One region of the Streptomyces sp. NPDC049627 genome, then DNA from elsewhere that is predicted to be linked to it. Evidence: riboswitches for the same ligand, from Rfam matches in the RefSeq annotation. Region 1 holds a riboswitch; each other region holds the start of a gene.
The links. A riboswitch is a leader RNA that binds a small molecule or an ion and turns the genes downstream of it on or off. The one in region 1 is predicted to bind cobalamin.

Region 1 (4,916 bases):
GTCCGACGAGGAGGGCCGGAAGGCCGTAGGTGCCGCCTTCGGCGGTGAGGAGGCCGTACGTTCCCGCGCAGACGCCCAGCAGACCGCCGAGGGTGAGGGCGGCGGTCGTACGGCGGACGCGGGGCGGGACGTCGGCGGTACGGCCGTAGCCGCGGGCGTCCATCGCGGCGGCCAGGGCGACCGAGCGTTCCAACGCGCCTTCCAGGACCGGGAGTCCGACGTGCAGGAGGCCGCGGATGCCGGTGTCGGGGCGGCCGCGCAGGCGGCGGGCGGCGCGCAGGCGCTGGACGTCGGCGATCAGGTGGGGGGCGTAGGTGAGGGCGACCACCACCGCCACCCCCATCTCGTACAGGGCGCCGGGGAGGGACTTCAGGAGGCGGGTGGGGCTGGCCAGGGAGTTCGCCGCGCCCACGCAGATGAGGAGCGTGGCGAGTCTCAGGCCGTCGTAGAGAGCGAAGAGGAGGGTTTCGGCGGTGACCTCGCCGCCCAGGCGGATGCCCTGTGCCCAGTGGGGCAGGGGGAGTTCGGGGAGCGTGACGATCACGTGGGTGCCGGGCAGGGGGGAGCCCAGGGCGGTGGCGAAGAGGAGGCGGATGAGGAGGACGGCGAGTGCGAGTTTGAGGAATGCGGTGTAGGAGCGGGCGGAGGGGGTGTCGGGGCGGCACGTCACCACTACGTAGGCGGACGTCGCTGTGAGGAGGGCGAGGAGGAGGGGGTTGGTGGTGCGGGTGGCTGCGGTGCCCAGGGCGAGGGACCAGAGCCACCAGGCACCGGGGTGCAGCTGCCCGCAGTTACGCATGCCGACGCCGGCGTGCCTGCCACAGCGCCGCCGCTCCCAGTACGGCCACCACGGCGCCTCCGGCCACCAAGCCAAGCGACGGGCCGTTGTCGTCCGATGCGCCCTTCTCCTTCGCGGACTTCTCGGAAGCCGTCGACTTGCCGTCAGCCGTCGGCTCTCCGGCCCCCGACACCTGCTCCCCGCACCCCTTCTCCGGATACCCCGCTATCGCGCACAACAGGGCGTTCGTGTCGTACCGCAGGGGCTTGGCCACCGCGGCCAGGGCCTCCGCCGTCGTTGCGTCGGTGGGCACCCGTGCGCATGCCGTACGGCGGGCCGGCGGCGTCTCGCCCGACGGGGCGTCCGCCGGCGTGCCGAAGTCGAGGACCAGGGCCACCCGCTTCTTGTCCTCCTGCGCGGGCGTCCTCGCACAGATCACCGCGAACTCCGCCGCGCCCCTCGGCTTCGCCGCGTCCTCGGAGTCCTCGCTCACGGCGAAGCGGAAGCCCTGGACGTCGCCGTCGGACGGGCGGGCGGTGGAGGGCCCTTGCGTGGCGTACGTCCACTTGCCGCCGTCGTGGTCCCAGAAGGACCAGTAGCGGTAGCCGGCCGCCTGGGCGGCCTGGGCCGCGGCGGTCAGGAGGACCAGCGCGGCCAGAAGCGGAGCGAGCGCGCGGCGGATCACTGCCGTCCGCCCTTGTTGCGGCCGCTCAGCAGGAAGCCGATGCCGATGCCCACGACCAGGAAGACGCCGATGTACCACCAGGCGCCGAAGGGATTGTCGTCGTCCTCCTTCGCCTCCTGCTTGTCCGCCGCCTTCTGGGGCGCCGGGCCCGTCGCGTTGAGCTGCTCGACCAGGTCCGTGCCGCCGAAGTCCCGCGGGTCGGCGCCCGCCGCGTCGGCGGCGAGGATCAACTGGGCGTAGGCGGCGGGGCCGCTCTGCTTCGCCCAGCTCGCGGCGTTCTTCTCCAGCCAGCGCAGAGGCTTCCGGGCAGCAGGCTCACCACCCTGTACGGCGAGCGCGACGACGGCGTCCGCGGTGTTGCCGTAGTCGGGCTGGTCCTCGGCGCCCGCGAGGGCGGACTTCAGGTGGCCGTCCTTGTCGAGTGCCTTGCCGAGGTAGGCGGCGCCGTTGGCCGCCGCCTGCTCCGGGGTGAGGCGGGCGCCGTCGGCGCAGGCGGCCTCCTCCGCCTTGTCGCCCGCCTTCGCCGTCAGCATGCCCTGGCCCGACGCGGCGACGACGGCCGCTGCCGTCGCGTCCGCGTTGGCCGACAACGTGCCCTTCTTGTCGGGCTGGTAGGCGAAGGCGCCGCCCTTCGCGCACGGCAGGGCGAGCTTGAGCAGGGCGTCGTAGGACGACTTGCCGTCCCTGCGGACCTCGGCGGGGTCGGTGCCGACGGCGTTGAGCGCGCCGATCACGACCGAGGTCGAGTTGGCGTCGCTGGCCCCTCCGGGCGTGTAGCCCCAGCCGCCGTCCTTGTTCTGCACCGACTTCAGCCAGGTCACCGCCTTCTCGACCTCGGCGTCGTGCTCGCCGACCGCGGCCAGGCCCTGGACGGCGACGGCCGTGCTGTTGGTGTCCACCATGACCTTGGCGTCGCACGCCTTCGACGGGGCGGCGCGAAATGCCGCGAACGACCCGTTGGCGCACTGCTGTCCGGTCAGCCAGTCGATCGCCTTGGCGGCGGGCTCCAGCTTCATCCGCTTCTGCGCGATGAGTGCGAGGGACTGCCGCCACACCCCGTCGTACGTCGGGTCGGCGTCGCCGTACAGCCCGGCGGGGATCGCCACGGACGGCGACGGGGACGGGGAGGAATCGGCGGCGACTGCGGGCGTGGCAACGGCCGTGCCGATCGCGACGGTGGCGGCCAGGGCCGCGGCGCTGCGGCGGACGTACATGATCGGCGGGTGCCCTTCCCTGAGGGAACCGGGCAGCACAGGGAAGACCCCCGGGCGGCTCGGCTCCGTACCTCGACGGTGCCGTGCGCCGGCCGGTTGCCGGTGCACGTGAGCCGGTCACAAGACCTGTGCGGGGCGATCCGGCTTGCCACTGCGTGGCTCACGGTTGCGGGTCAGCGCCGGATTTGCACCGGCTTCCCCCCGTACGGGTGTGATGACGACGCCGCCACTCTACCCGGCCGTAACCAGACCCCCGAGGGCCGCCTGCGGGGGCGGGTAGGTTCGGGCCATGGCTGAGGAGACCGTGGGCAGACTGCTCGGGTCGGGGCGTACCGCCGACGTGTACGAGATCGACGAGGCGTGGGTGCTGCGCCGCTTCCGGGACGGGTACGGGGACGCGCGGGCCGAGGGCGCGGTGATGGCGCATGTGCGCGAACACGGCTATCCGGCGCCGCGGGTGAGGCTCGCCGATTCCTCGCGGACCGACCTGGTGATGCAGCGGCTGTCGGGGCCGACGATGCTGCGCGCGCTGACGGAGGGGGCGATGGGCGCGGACGAGGCGGGCGGCATCCTCGCCCGCCTGCTGCGGCAGCTGCACCGCCTCCCCGCACATCGGTCGCCGGGTTCGGTGCTGCATCTGGACCTGCACCCGGACAACGTCATCCTCACGCCCGACGGTCCGTACGTGATCGACTGGGACAACGCACGGGACGGCGACCCCGGCCTGGACTGGGGCTCCTCCGCGGTGATCCTCGCCCAGGTCGCCGTGGACGACGGTCCCTTCGCCGAACTCGCCCGCCCCCTCCTTGCCGCCCTGCTCGCCGACCCCTCCGACCTCACGGAGGACGGCCTGGCGGGGGCGCTGCGGCGCCGGGCTGCCAATCCGACGATGACGTCGCGTGAGGTCGAACTTCTCGGTGACGCCGAGCAATTGATCCGTACGTTCATGCGTGACCGGAGGGGCGGGCCCAGCGGAGCAGCCTAGTTGTCGACCCTCGGCGTGGGGCCGCCGAACGGCAGGTGCAGGGTGCGGGAGGCCAGCAGCCACCGGCCGTCGACGCGGCGGAAGGTGTCCTCGTAGTGGCCGACCTGCACGGGCGGACCGGCCGGGACCATGCCGCCCGTCCAGCCTTCGACGCGGTACGTCGTGAAGTACGACGTCGCCTCGGCCGTTTCAGGGGAGGTCACCGTGACGCGGATGTTGGACATGATCCGCCGCGAGAGCTTGTCCGCAGGCCGTGCGCCGAAGTACGCCCGCAGCGCCTCGCGCCCCTCCGAGCGCCGTCCGTCTCCCGGAGGGGGCCACTCCCACCGGCCGTCCTCGGTGAACAACTCGGCCACGGAGGCGGGTTCGCAGAGGTCGAGGCGGTGGACGAAGTCGAGGATCAGACGCTCGCAGGCGCGTTCGGAGAGGAGTTGCTCCAAGGGGTCCATGGGTCCCTTGGTACCAGCCGGGAACCCGGGGGCACGATCCGATCACACCGCCACGTACGTCACCGGCTCGCTCCCCGCCACCGCCTCCGCCCGCCCCAGCTTCACCAGCCGCCGCAGATGCGACTCGGCCTCCGCGATCGCGATGTTCCGTGAGCCGTAGGGGATCTGGTCCCAGGGCCGGTTCCACTCCATGCGCTCGGCGAGCTGCCAGGGGGTGAGGGGCTCGGACAGCAACGCCAGGAGTCCGGTGAGGCGTTCCTCGTGGTGGGTCAGCAACTGCCGTACGCGGGCGGGCGCGTCGGTGAACGCGTACTGGTGGGCCGGGAGGATCTCGGCGGGGGCGAGACGGCCGACGCGTTCGAGGGAGTCGAGGTAGTCGCCGAGGGGGTCGGTGACGGTCGTGTCGTCGGGGTCCTCGTACAGGCCGATGTGCGGGGTGATCTCGGGGAGCACGTGGTCGCCGGAGAACAGGCGGCCGTGGCCCGGGAGCCGGGACGGGTGCTCCTCCTCCAGGTGCAGACAGACATGGCCGGGCGTGTGGCCCGGGGTCCAGATGGCGCGCAGGCGGCGGCCGGGGAGGTCGAGGAGTTCGCCGGGGACGATCTCGCGGTCGGGAGCGGCGGGGGAGAAGCCGGGCAGGGGCCGGGTTCGGCGGGCGGTGCGGAGCGGGGACACGTGGGCGTCGGGGGCGCCGGCCGCGGTGAGCTTGTCCGCCATGTAGGAGAACCAGCGCTCGGGGTGGGTCGCGCGGGTGCGCCGTACGATCGCCGCGTCCGCCGCGTGCATCGCGATCCAGGCACCGGAG
Region 2 (4,916 bases), on a different contig from region 1:
TGGCAGTTCTGGACCTTCTGGCAGTACGACAACGGAGGCGGCGGTCTGCCGGGTGACCAGAATCTCTTCAACGGGTCCATGAGCCAGCTGAGGAAGTTCGCCCGCGGCTACTAGCCGTGCCCCGCCCGGGCCGCGCGCTGCCCGACGGAACCGGAGCCTCCGCTCATAGGAGAAACCCTCCCTCCCGGACACCGCGCGGCCTGCCCCAGTTCACCTTCCGTTCACCCAGGTTACCTACGTTCAGACAGCCAATGACCTCGAACGATTGCCTGGGTAAATGGAAAACTTCTCGCTGATCCTCGCGATTGTGGTGGTGACCGCACTCGCGTTCGATTTCACGAACGGTTTCCACGACACCGCCAACGCGATGGCCACCACCATCTCGACCGGTGCGCTCAAGCCCAAGGTCGCGGTGGCCATGTCCGCCGTGCTCAACCTTGTAGGCGCTTTCCTCTCCGTGGAGGTCGCCAACACGATCTCCAAGGGTCTCGTCGACGAGACCGGCATCCGTCCCGAGGTCATCTTCGCCGCGTTGGTCGGCGCGATCCTCTGGAACCTGCTGACGTGGCTGGTGGGCCTGCCCTCCAGCTCCTCGCACGCCCTCATGGGCGGTCTGATCGGCGCCACCATCGCCTCCGCGGGGATGGGCGCGGTCCACGGTGACGTGCTCGTCACCAAGGTCCTCATCCCGGCCATCGCCGCCCCGCTGGTCGCGGGCATCGCCGCGATGCTGGCCACCCGCCTGACGTACTCCCTCGGCAAGAAGGCCGACGGCAACGCGTCCAAGAAGGGCTACCGCGCCGGCCAGATAGCCTCCGCAGGCCTGGTCTCCCTCGCCCACGGCACCAACGACGCGCAGAAGACGATGGGCATCATCACCCTCGCCCTGGTCGCCGGCGGCACCCTCGCCCCCGACTCCGACCCTCCCACCTGGGTCATCCTCTCCGCGGGTCTGGCCATCGCGCTCGGCACCTACCTCGGCGGCTGGCGCATCATCCGCACCATGGGCAAGGGCCTGACCGACCTCCAGCCGCAGCAGGGCTTCGCCGCCCAGACCAGCGCGGCGACGGTCATCCTGGCCTCCTCCCACCTCGGCTTCTCCCTCTCCACCACGCACTCCGTCTCCGGCTCGGTGATGGGTGCGGGTCTCGGCCGCAAGGGCGGCGTCGTCCGCTGGTCGACCGCCACCCGCATGTTCGTCGCCTGGGGCCTCACGCTCCCGGCCGCCGCGCTGGTCGGCGCGCTCGCGGAGTACGTGACGGGCTTCGGCAACTGGGGCACGGCCCTCGTGGCGGTCTTCCTGGTCGCCTCCAGCGCCGCGATCTGGAAGCTCTCCCGCCGCGAGGTCGTCGACCACACCAACGTCAACGAGTCCGACGAGCCGGCCGGCGTGGTGACCACGGCCATCGCCGCCGTGACCCCGCCCCCGGCGGGTACGGTGACCGAGGACCTCGCGGCCACGATCCCGGCCCCGGCGACCGAACCGGCGACCTCGCCGGCCACCACGGTCTGAGCCCCGCCCACTCGGTAACGAAGGAATCAGCAGCATGAAGATCGACTGGGCGGCTCTCGGCTCCGTCTTCGGCGTCAGCCTCGTGGTCACGGTGGCCCTGGTGGGCCTGTTCACCCTCGGCATCGCGGGCCTGTCCCGCCAGGAGAAGGCCTCGGCCCAGGGCGGCTCGGCCGCCCTCGCGGTCACCGGCGCATACGCGTGCTTCGCGGCGTGTGCGGCGGCTGTGGGGTACGGGATCTATCTGATCGTGGCCTGACACGCCCCGCCTCTTTTGTCCGCCCTGTCGGCGGTCGCCCAACGGCGACGTCGGCAGGGCGGTTCCATGTCCGCGCAGCCGGGTGTGAACAGGCGCGCCCCGTCCGCCGTGTGGGGTTCTGCACACTCCCCCACCGCAGGTCAACAGCAAGTTGACGCCCCTTCCAACCCCGTGGTGGACTGCCGGAGCCATGTACGGCGGCAGGAGAGGAAGCCGGTGTGAATCCGGCGCGGTCCCGCCACTGTCACCGGGGTAGATAGCCCCGGGAGCCAGGAACTCTCACCGCCGGTCTCGTCGAACCAGGGCGTGGACACCCTGAGTGAGGACATAACGCGATGCTCGCCTGCCGATCGAGATGCAGTGCCGGACCCACGTCTGAACCGACGGTCGGCTGACCCCGATGCGTGCCGATCGCGTCTTCGCGTACGGCGCCGCCGCCGGACTTCTCGGTGATCTGCTGCTCGGCGACCCGCGCCGGGGGCACCCGGTCGCCGCGTTCGGGCGGGCCGCCGGTGCCGTGGAGAAGGTGCTGTGGCGGGATCACCGCGGATGGGGCGTGCTGCACACCGCCGTGTGTGCGGGCGGTGCGGCCGCACTCGGCGCCGTGGCGCAGCACGTCGTACGTCCCTCCCGTACCGCCTCCGTCGCGCTGACCGCCGCCGCCACCTGGGCCGTTGTCGGCGGGACCTCACTCGCGCGCGAGGCGCGGGTCATCGGGCGGGCCCTCGAAGCGGGGGACGTCGAGGGAGCCAGGGAGCGACTGCCGCATCTGTGCGGGCGGGATCCTCAGTCGCTGGATGCGGACGGGATCGCCCGGGCCGTCGTCGAGTCCGTTGCCGAGAACACCTCGGACGCGGTGGTGGGGGCGCTCGTGTGGGGGGCTGTCGGCGGTGTGCCGGGGCTGCTCGGGTTCCGGGCCGTGAACACGCTGGACGCCATGGTGGGGCACCGGTCGCCCAAGTACCGGCGCTACGGCTGGGCTTCGGCCCGGCTCGACGACGTGGCGGGCTGGCCGGGCGCGCGGCTGACCGCCGTACTGGCCGCCGTCGCGGGGGGTGACCCGCGGGGCGCCGTACGGGCCTGGCGTGCCGATGCCGCGCAGCACCCGAGCCCCAACGCCGGGCCCGTCGAGGCCTCGTTCGCGGGGGCCCTCGGGGTGCGGCTGGGCGGGACGCTGTCGTACGGCGGGCGGGTCGAGCACCGGCCCGTGCTGAACGGGGCGACCGGACGCGCCGTCCGGGTCGCGGACATCGAGCGTGCCGTACGCCTCTCGCAGCGCGTGAGCCGCCTCGCGCTGGGCGTGTGCGTCGGCGCACGGCTCTTGACACGAGGCCGCTTCAGGAGAGGACGTACGTCATGACGGGTGGTGGGCTTCTCGTCGCCGGTACCACCTCCGACGCCGGGAAGAGCGTCGTCACGGCCGGGATCTGCCGGTGGCTGGTGCGGCAGGGCGTCAAGGTCGCGCCCTTCAAGGCGCAGAACATGTCCCTCAATTCGTTCGTCACCCGGGAGGGTGCGGAGATCGGGCGGGCGCAGGCCATGCAGGCGCAGGCCTGTCGCGTCGAGCCGACCGCGCTGATGAATCCCGTGCTGCTCAAGCCCGGTGGCGAGCAGAGCAGCCAAGTCGTGCTGCTGGGCAAGCCGGTGGGTGAGCTGAGCGCCCGCGGATACCACGGCGGGCGGCAGCAGAAGTTGCTCGGGACCGTGCTCGACTGTCTTGCCGAGTTGCGGGGCACGTATGACGCGGTGATCTGTGAGGGGGCGGGAAGTCCCGCCGAGATCAACCTCCGGCGGACCGACATCGTGAACATGGGGATCGCCCGGAACGCCGGGCTGCCCGTGCTCGTGGTCGGGGACATCGACCGCGGCGGCGTCTTCGCCTCGTTCTTCGGCACCGTCGCACTCCTCAGCCCCGAGGACCAGGCGCTCGTCGCCGGGTTCCTCGTCAACAAGTTCCGGGGGGACGTCAGCCTTCTGGAGCCGGGGCTGGACATGCTGCACGGGCTCACCGGGCGGCGGACGTACGGCGTGCTGCCCTTCCGGCACGGGCTCGGCATCGACGAGGAGGACGGGCTGCGCGTGTCCCTGCGCGGGACCGTGCGGGAGTCGAACACCGCCCCGCCCGTGGGCGAGGACGTGCTCCGGGTCGCCGTCTGTGCGATCCCCCTGATGTCCAACTTCACCGACGTCGACGCCCTGGCCGCCGAGCCGGGTGTCGTCGTGCGGTTCGTGGACCGGCCGGAGGAGCTCGCCGACGCGGACCTGGTGGTGATCCCCGGCACGCGGGGAACCGTGCGCGCCCTGGAGTGGCTGCGGGAGCGGGGGCTCGCCGAGGCCCTCGTGCGCCGGGCCGCCGAGCAGCGGCCCGTCCTCGGCATCTGCGGTGGCTTCCAGGTGCTCGGTGAGCACATCGAGGACGACGTCGAGAGCCGCAAGGGGCAGGTGGAGGGGCTCGGTGTGCTGCCCGTGCGGGTGCGGTTCGCGCGGGAGAAGACCCTCACCCGGCCGACCGGGGAAGCTCTCGGCGAGCACGTCGAGGGCTATGAGATCCACCACGGGGTCGCCGAGGTCATGGGCGGCGAACCCTTCTTGGACGGCTGCCGGGTCGGCCAGACCTGGGGCACGCACTGGCACGGTTCGCTGGAGTCGGACGGCTTCCGGCGGGCCTTCCTGCGGGAGGTGGCGACCGCCGCGGGCCGCCGCTTCCTGCCGGCCGCCGACACCTCGTTCGCCGCGCTGCGCGAGGAGCAGCTCGACCGGCTCGGCGACCTGATCGAACAGCACGCGGACACGGACGCGCTCTGGCGGCTCATCGAGTCGGGCGCGCCGCAAGGACTGCCTTTCATTCCACCGGGAGCGCCCGCATGAGCACTGTGTTGTTGTTGTCGACCGCCGACACGGATCTGCTGGCGGCCCGGGCCGCCTCGGACGCCGACTACCGGATCGGCAACCCGACGCGCGTGGACGTCGACGGCGAACTGCCCGCGCTGCTCGACGGCGCGGACATCGCCGTCGTACGGCTGCTGGGCGGCAAGCGGGCCTGGGAGGACGGGCTCGCCAAGCTGAAGGCGTCCGGTGTGCCGACCGTGCTGCTGGGCGGCGAGGCCGTCCCCGACGCGGAGTTGATGGCCGAGTCGTCCGTCCCGG
Region 3 (4,916 bases), on a different contig from region 1:
CGTGACCTCCAGGATCTCGGTGCACAGGTTCGAGGAGTGGACGACGTGCCCGGGCAGCGCCGTCTGGTTGGCGGTGCGGTTGGCGGCGTCCTTGAAGGTCATCCACCCGTTGCCGGTCTGCGCGAGGGTACGCATCATGCGGCCGTACAGGTCACGGGCGGGGATGGTCTTCTTCGCGAGCCCCGCCGCCTCCGCCTTCCGGTACGCCGCGTCGAACTCCTCGCCCCACAGGTCGACCAGCTCGGGCACGTCGGCGGGGGAGAACAGGCTCCACTGCTCGTCGGCGCCCACCCGTCGCATGAACTCGTCCGGGATCCAGTGCGCGAGGTTCAGGTTGTGCGTACGGCGGGCGTCCTCGCCGGTGTTGTCGCGCAGCTCCAGGAACTCCTCGATGTCGGAGTGCCAGGTCTCCAGGTAGACCGCGGCGGCACCCTTGCGCCGGCCGCCCTGGTTCACGGCGGCGACGGAGGCGTCGAGGGTCTTCAGGAACGGGACGATGCCGTTGGAGTGGCCGTTGGTGCCGCGGATCAGCGAACCCCGGCTGCGGATACGGGAGTACGACAGCCCGATGCCGCCGGCGTGCTTCGAGAGGCGGGCGACCTGGTGGTAGCGGTCGTAGATGGAGTCCAGCTCGTCCAGCGGGGAGTCGAGGAGGTAGCAGGACGACATCTGGGGGTGCCGGGTGCCGGAGTTGAAGAGGGTGGGGGAGGAGGGGAGGTAGTCGAGGCGGCTCATGAGCCCGTAGAGCGCGGCGACTTCGTCCACCGACCTGGTCGTGTCGTCCTCGGCCAGCCCGGCGGCGACGCGCAGCATGAAGTGCTGGGGCGTCTCGATGACCTTGCGGGTGAGGGGGTGCCGCAGGAGGTAGCGGCTGTGCAGGGTGCGCAGACCGAAGTAGCCGAAGCGGTCGTCGGCGGCCGGGTCGACGAGCGCGTCGAGGCGGGCGGCGTGGATCCGCGCGAACTCGGCGGTCCGGTCGGCGATGAGGCCCTCGCGGTGCCCGACCGCCACGGACTCCGTGAACGACGTGACACCCTGCGAGGCGGCCTCCGCGGCGATGCTGACGGTCAGCAGCCGCGCGGCCAGCCGCGAGTAGGCGGGGTCCTCGGAGATCAGGCCGGCCGCCGCCTCGGTGGCCAGCTCGCGCAGCTCCGTCTCGTCCGCCCGGGCGGACCGGCCGCGCAGCGCGGCGGCGGCGACCCGGCCGGGGTCGGCGTCGGGGAGGTCGGCGGTCAGCTCGGTCAGGATCCGCAGCAGCGCGGTTCCCGGAGCGTCCTCGTCGGTCGGGACGGCTGAGGCCGGGTCTGCTGGCGCGATGGTCACGTGGGGGCTCTCCCTCGCTCGGCACGGGGCCTCGCGCAGGAGGGCAGGGGGCAGCACACGAGCGCACGCGGCGTCGCGTCCACCGGCCCACTCCACGAAGCCCGGACGTCAGGGCACGCCGGCCGGACGGCCGGGTGCACTGTCGGCAGGTCCTCGGACTGACTCCTGTGCACGGCGTTTCTGGGAACAGACATGCACAAGTACACCGTTGCGGGACAGTTCCGGATTCGCACCGGATTCCCCTGCGGCGACAGCGAGCAAGAGCATACATCTTGTGCTCACCCGCCACGCCACCCCCAGATGTTGTGTCGGGGTGGTTTCAGAGCGTCAACTCATAGGTGAGCAGAGTGATGTCGGAGAGCTGCGGGATCGGATTCCAGTCCCGATCGGGTGTGCGGACGAAGCCCAGACGTTCGTAGATGCGGTGCGCGCCGTGCATGGTGCGCTGGGTCGACAGGACGATCCGTACGCAGCCCGCCGTGGCCCGTGCGCGGTCGATACAGGCCCGTACGAGGGCCTCGCCGGCGCCCTGGCCGCGGGCCTCCCGCGAGACCGCCAGCATGCGGATCTCCGCCTCGCCGGGACCCGCTATGTCGGCCAGGGGGCCGCCGGTCGGGACGAGGGTGACGCCGCCGACGACGCGGCCGTTCCGCACGGCGACCAGCACCTCGGCGGCGGCCGCACGCTTGGCCACGTCCCTGAGCTCGCCGAGGTACTCGTCGCTGTGACCGAAGTCGAGCAGACCGTCCTGGAGGTAGGCCTGCGCGGTGATCTCACCGAGGTCCTCGTACTCGGCGCTGTCCACCTGCCGTATCACGATGTCCATGACGTCGAGTCTGCCGGACGGGGACGGCTGTGGGCCTGGGGTTTTCGACCGGGTTGCGGGGCGTGCTGCGAGTGCTTCCATGGAGGTAGGTGTCGGCGCCCGCGGTCCCTTCCGTTTCGAGAGTCCTCCTCGGAAGGAGACGCATGATGACGAGGCTCGTCCGTCGCCCGCCCGGCAAGGAACGGCCGCGCAACGCGCCGATGGCGACACTGGCTCCGAGGCGGGCGGGCAGCTGGGCCGGGCGCGGGTTCGTGGGTTACTGGCACACGCTGACGATCCGTCTGGAGGCCCGCCGCGGCACCACCCGGCCCAAGAAGTGGCGCCGGGGGATCTCCTACACCAATGTCACCCGGGCCGTCTGGCTGGTGGCCACACTCGCGCTGCTCGCCTGGGTCGGGGAGGGCCTGTACATCCTGATCTCGCAGAACACGACAGGCTTCGAGCAGTGGCGGAAAGAGAACCAGGGGGGCTTCGAGACGGTCATGCGCTTCGTCGGCCCGGTGCTCACCGCGTCGATCGCCGCCGCGCTCTTCCTGTTCTGGTGGTACCGGTGGACCAAGCGGCGCTACCTCGCGAAGGCGCGGGTCGACCCCCACCGACTGGTCCCCACCGCCGGGCCGGACACCGCCGAGATCGTGGGCCGCGAGGAGATCGCCCAGGTCATCGCCGAACGGCTGCGGGAACGCGACACACGCCGGCCCTATCTGCTGGTCGGCGGCGTCGGCGTCGGCAAGACCGCGGTCCTGGTACGGCTCACCGAACTGCTGGCCCGGCAGAACGCCGTACCCGTGCCGATCCGGCTGCGTGACGCGAGCGACGGCACCGACCTGAACTTCGAACGCATGGCCAGACGGCGCTTCGCCGACGAGGCACCCCGCGGCATCCTCGCGCGCGGCAAGACCGAGCGGGTCTGGCAGCAGCTGCTCGCCGACGACAAGCCGGTCGTCATCGCCGACGGACTGGAAGAGGCGCTCCTCGACGACGACCACCAGCAGAACCGGGACAATATCATCCGGCGGGCCATCGAGCGTGCCCACGAGGAGAAGCTGCCCCTCGTCATCGCCTCCCGGCCGCACAGCCCCCTGGAGAGCACGTCCGCCGCGATCGTGGAGCTGGAGCCGCTCAGCGAGGAGGATGCCCTGCGCTTCGTCCAGGCGCACCTCCCCGAGACGGACGAGCGACGCGTGGACTGGATCGTGGAGACGGCGGAGGTGACCGAGTCACCCGTCTATCTGCAGATCGCCCGGGAACTGCACCGCCACGGAGCCCTGGAGCACGACCGGCCGGACAACGACCCCCAGCACATGAACACCCGCAGCCGGGACCGCGGCACGCTGCGGCTGTGGCTGCTGGAGACATGGGACGAGGCGCTGTGCCAGGGGCGGCTGCGCGAGGACATCGCGCTGACCCCGCAGCAGCGCCGCGACACCCTCGAAGCGGTCTCCGCCCTGGCGTGCGTCGGACTGCTCCAGGACAAGCTGGAGGTCGGCTTCGGGGAGCTGCTGGACTCGGACGTCCACCCCGGCCCGGTTCGGCGCGCACAGGCCCTGGCCGAGCACCTGTGGACCAGCCGGCGCGGCTTCGACCGGTACGGCAGACGCGGGAACGTCTTCTCCGAGTGGCACCGGCAGCAGATCTGGGACGTGCTGTGCGAGCGGCTCGGCGAGGAGGAGAGGAGGCGGCTGCGCGAGGGGAACATGGACCAGTGCCGTGCCGTCCTCGCCCGCTTCGCGAGCAACGCGGACAAGCTCGCCCTGGTGGAGGCGTTCGAGCGCAAGGTCCGTTTCCCGCACAGCATCATCCAGGCCTACTTCGGCTACCGCGTACTGAACGAGCTGGGCGAGCGGGGCGCCGGAGAGCTCGTCGAGCAGGCGCTGCAGCCGCCCGGACCCAGTCGCGAACTGCTCATCGCCCTGGTGCTGTTGTCCCGCCGCCGGGCGGCGAAGCTCAGGGCCCGAGGGGGCGGTGTCCGTGTCGAGGTGAAGAAGGAGATCGAGGAGCTGGTCCGCCAGTCACCCGTGGGGGGACACACCCTGGCCCACCGTCTCCGCCGGGCCGCGGACCGCCGCACGGACGACCCGAAGGCACTGGATCTGTACGCGGCCGCCGTGGAGATCGAGAGCGCGGAGGACGATCCGAGACTGCTCAGCGGCATCGTGGGCAGGGTGCGCGAGGGCTGGGCCGGGTTCAAGGGGGACCAGCGCACCCTCGACGACGCGAAACTGAGGCTGCTCAGGCAACTCGGAGCCGCCCTGCGGACCGTCTCCGACCGGATGGACACCACCCCGCTCTACGAGCAGCTCTTCGAGATCGGCGTGCAGGAACCCTCCTACTCCATACGCCTGGCCGCGGCCCAGGAGTTCGGCACGGGCGGCAACCCGGCGTTCGCCCTCATCCGTGCCCGGGTCGGGCTGAACAGCGACCCCGTGAACGAGTACAACGACAGGCTCGGCGAGCTGAAGACCTGGAAGCGGCAGGAGTACGAGCAATGGGCCGAGCGCATGGGCGTGGCAAGGGCCGCCGCTCCCTCACGGTCCAGGTCCGAGCGCATCGCCCGGCTGCAGCGGGTCCGGCGGGAACTCAACCGGGACTACCGGCAGAAACGGGTCGATCTGTTCCGGGAGTTCGTGATGCGCGCCTGGCTGGTCCCCATGCTGCTGGGTTCGGTCGACGAGGCCCATCGAGAGGAGGCCCGCGAACGCCTCACCAAGTGGCTGCGCCACCTCGACCCGAAAGCCACCGGCGGTGTCCCCGACCTGCCGCTCGC

Region 2: another riboswitch for cobalamin. It lies ahead of ACIBU0_RS22410 (cobalamin biosynthesis protein); the one in region 1 lies ahead of ACIBU0_RS15560 (prenyltransferase/squalene oxidase repeat-containing protein).
Region 3: another riboswitch for cobalamin. It lies ahead of ACIBU0_RS10850 (ribonucleoside-diphosphate reductase subunit alpha); the one in region 1 lies ahead of ACIBU0_RS15560 (prenyltransferase/squalene oxidase repeat-containing protein).

Annotation. Positions count from the first base shown of each region.
Region 1 is NZ_JBITLW010000005.1:234,426-239,341, reverse strand. Features, by position in the region: gene ACIBU0_RS15570 (energy-coupling factor transporter transmembrane component T) at 1-799, opposite strand, end outside; gene ACIBU0_RS15565 (SCO2322 family protein) at 792-1,463, opposite strand; gene ACIBU0_RS15560 (prenyltransferase/squalene oxidase repeat-containing protein) at 1,460-2,677, opposite strand; cobalamin riboswitch at 2,790-2,925, opposite strand; gene ACIBU0_RS15555 (phosphotransferase) at 2,967-3,662, shown strand; gene ACIBU0_RS15550 (nuclear transport factor 2 family protein) at 3,659-4,111, opposite strand; gene ACIBU0_RS15545 (MBL fold metallo-hydrolase) at 4,154-4,916, opposite strand, start outside.
Region 2 is NZ_JBITLW010000008.1:63,552-68,467, forward strand. Features, by position in the region: gene ACIBU0_RS22395 (lysozyme) at 1-114, shown strand, start outside; gene ACIBU0_RS22400 (anion permease) at 278-1,513, shown strand; gene ACIBU0_RS22405 (hypothetical protein) at 1,548-1,769, shown strand; cobalamin riboswitch at 1,927-2,069, shown strand; gene ACIBU0_RS22410 (cobalamin biosynthesis protein) at 2,170-3,129, shown strand; gene ACIBU0_RS22415 (cobyric acid synthase) at 3,126-4,637, shown strand; gene cobN (cobaltochelatase subunit CobN) at 4,634-4,916, shown strand, end outside.
Region 3 is NZ_JBITLW010000003.1:379,814-384,729, forward strand. Features, by position in the region: gene ACIBU0_RS10850 (ribonucleoside-diphosphate reductase subunit alpha) at 1-1,323, opposite strand, end outside; cobalamin riboswitch at 1,450-1,600, opposite strand; gene ACIBU0_RS10855 (GNAT family N-acetyltransferase) at 1,643-2,149, opposite strand; gene ACIBU0_RS10860 (NACHT domain-containing protein) at 2,293-4,916, shown strand, end outside.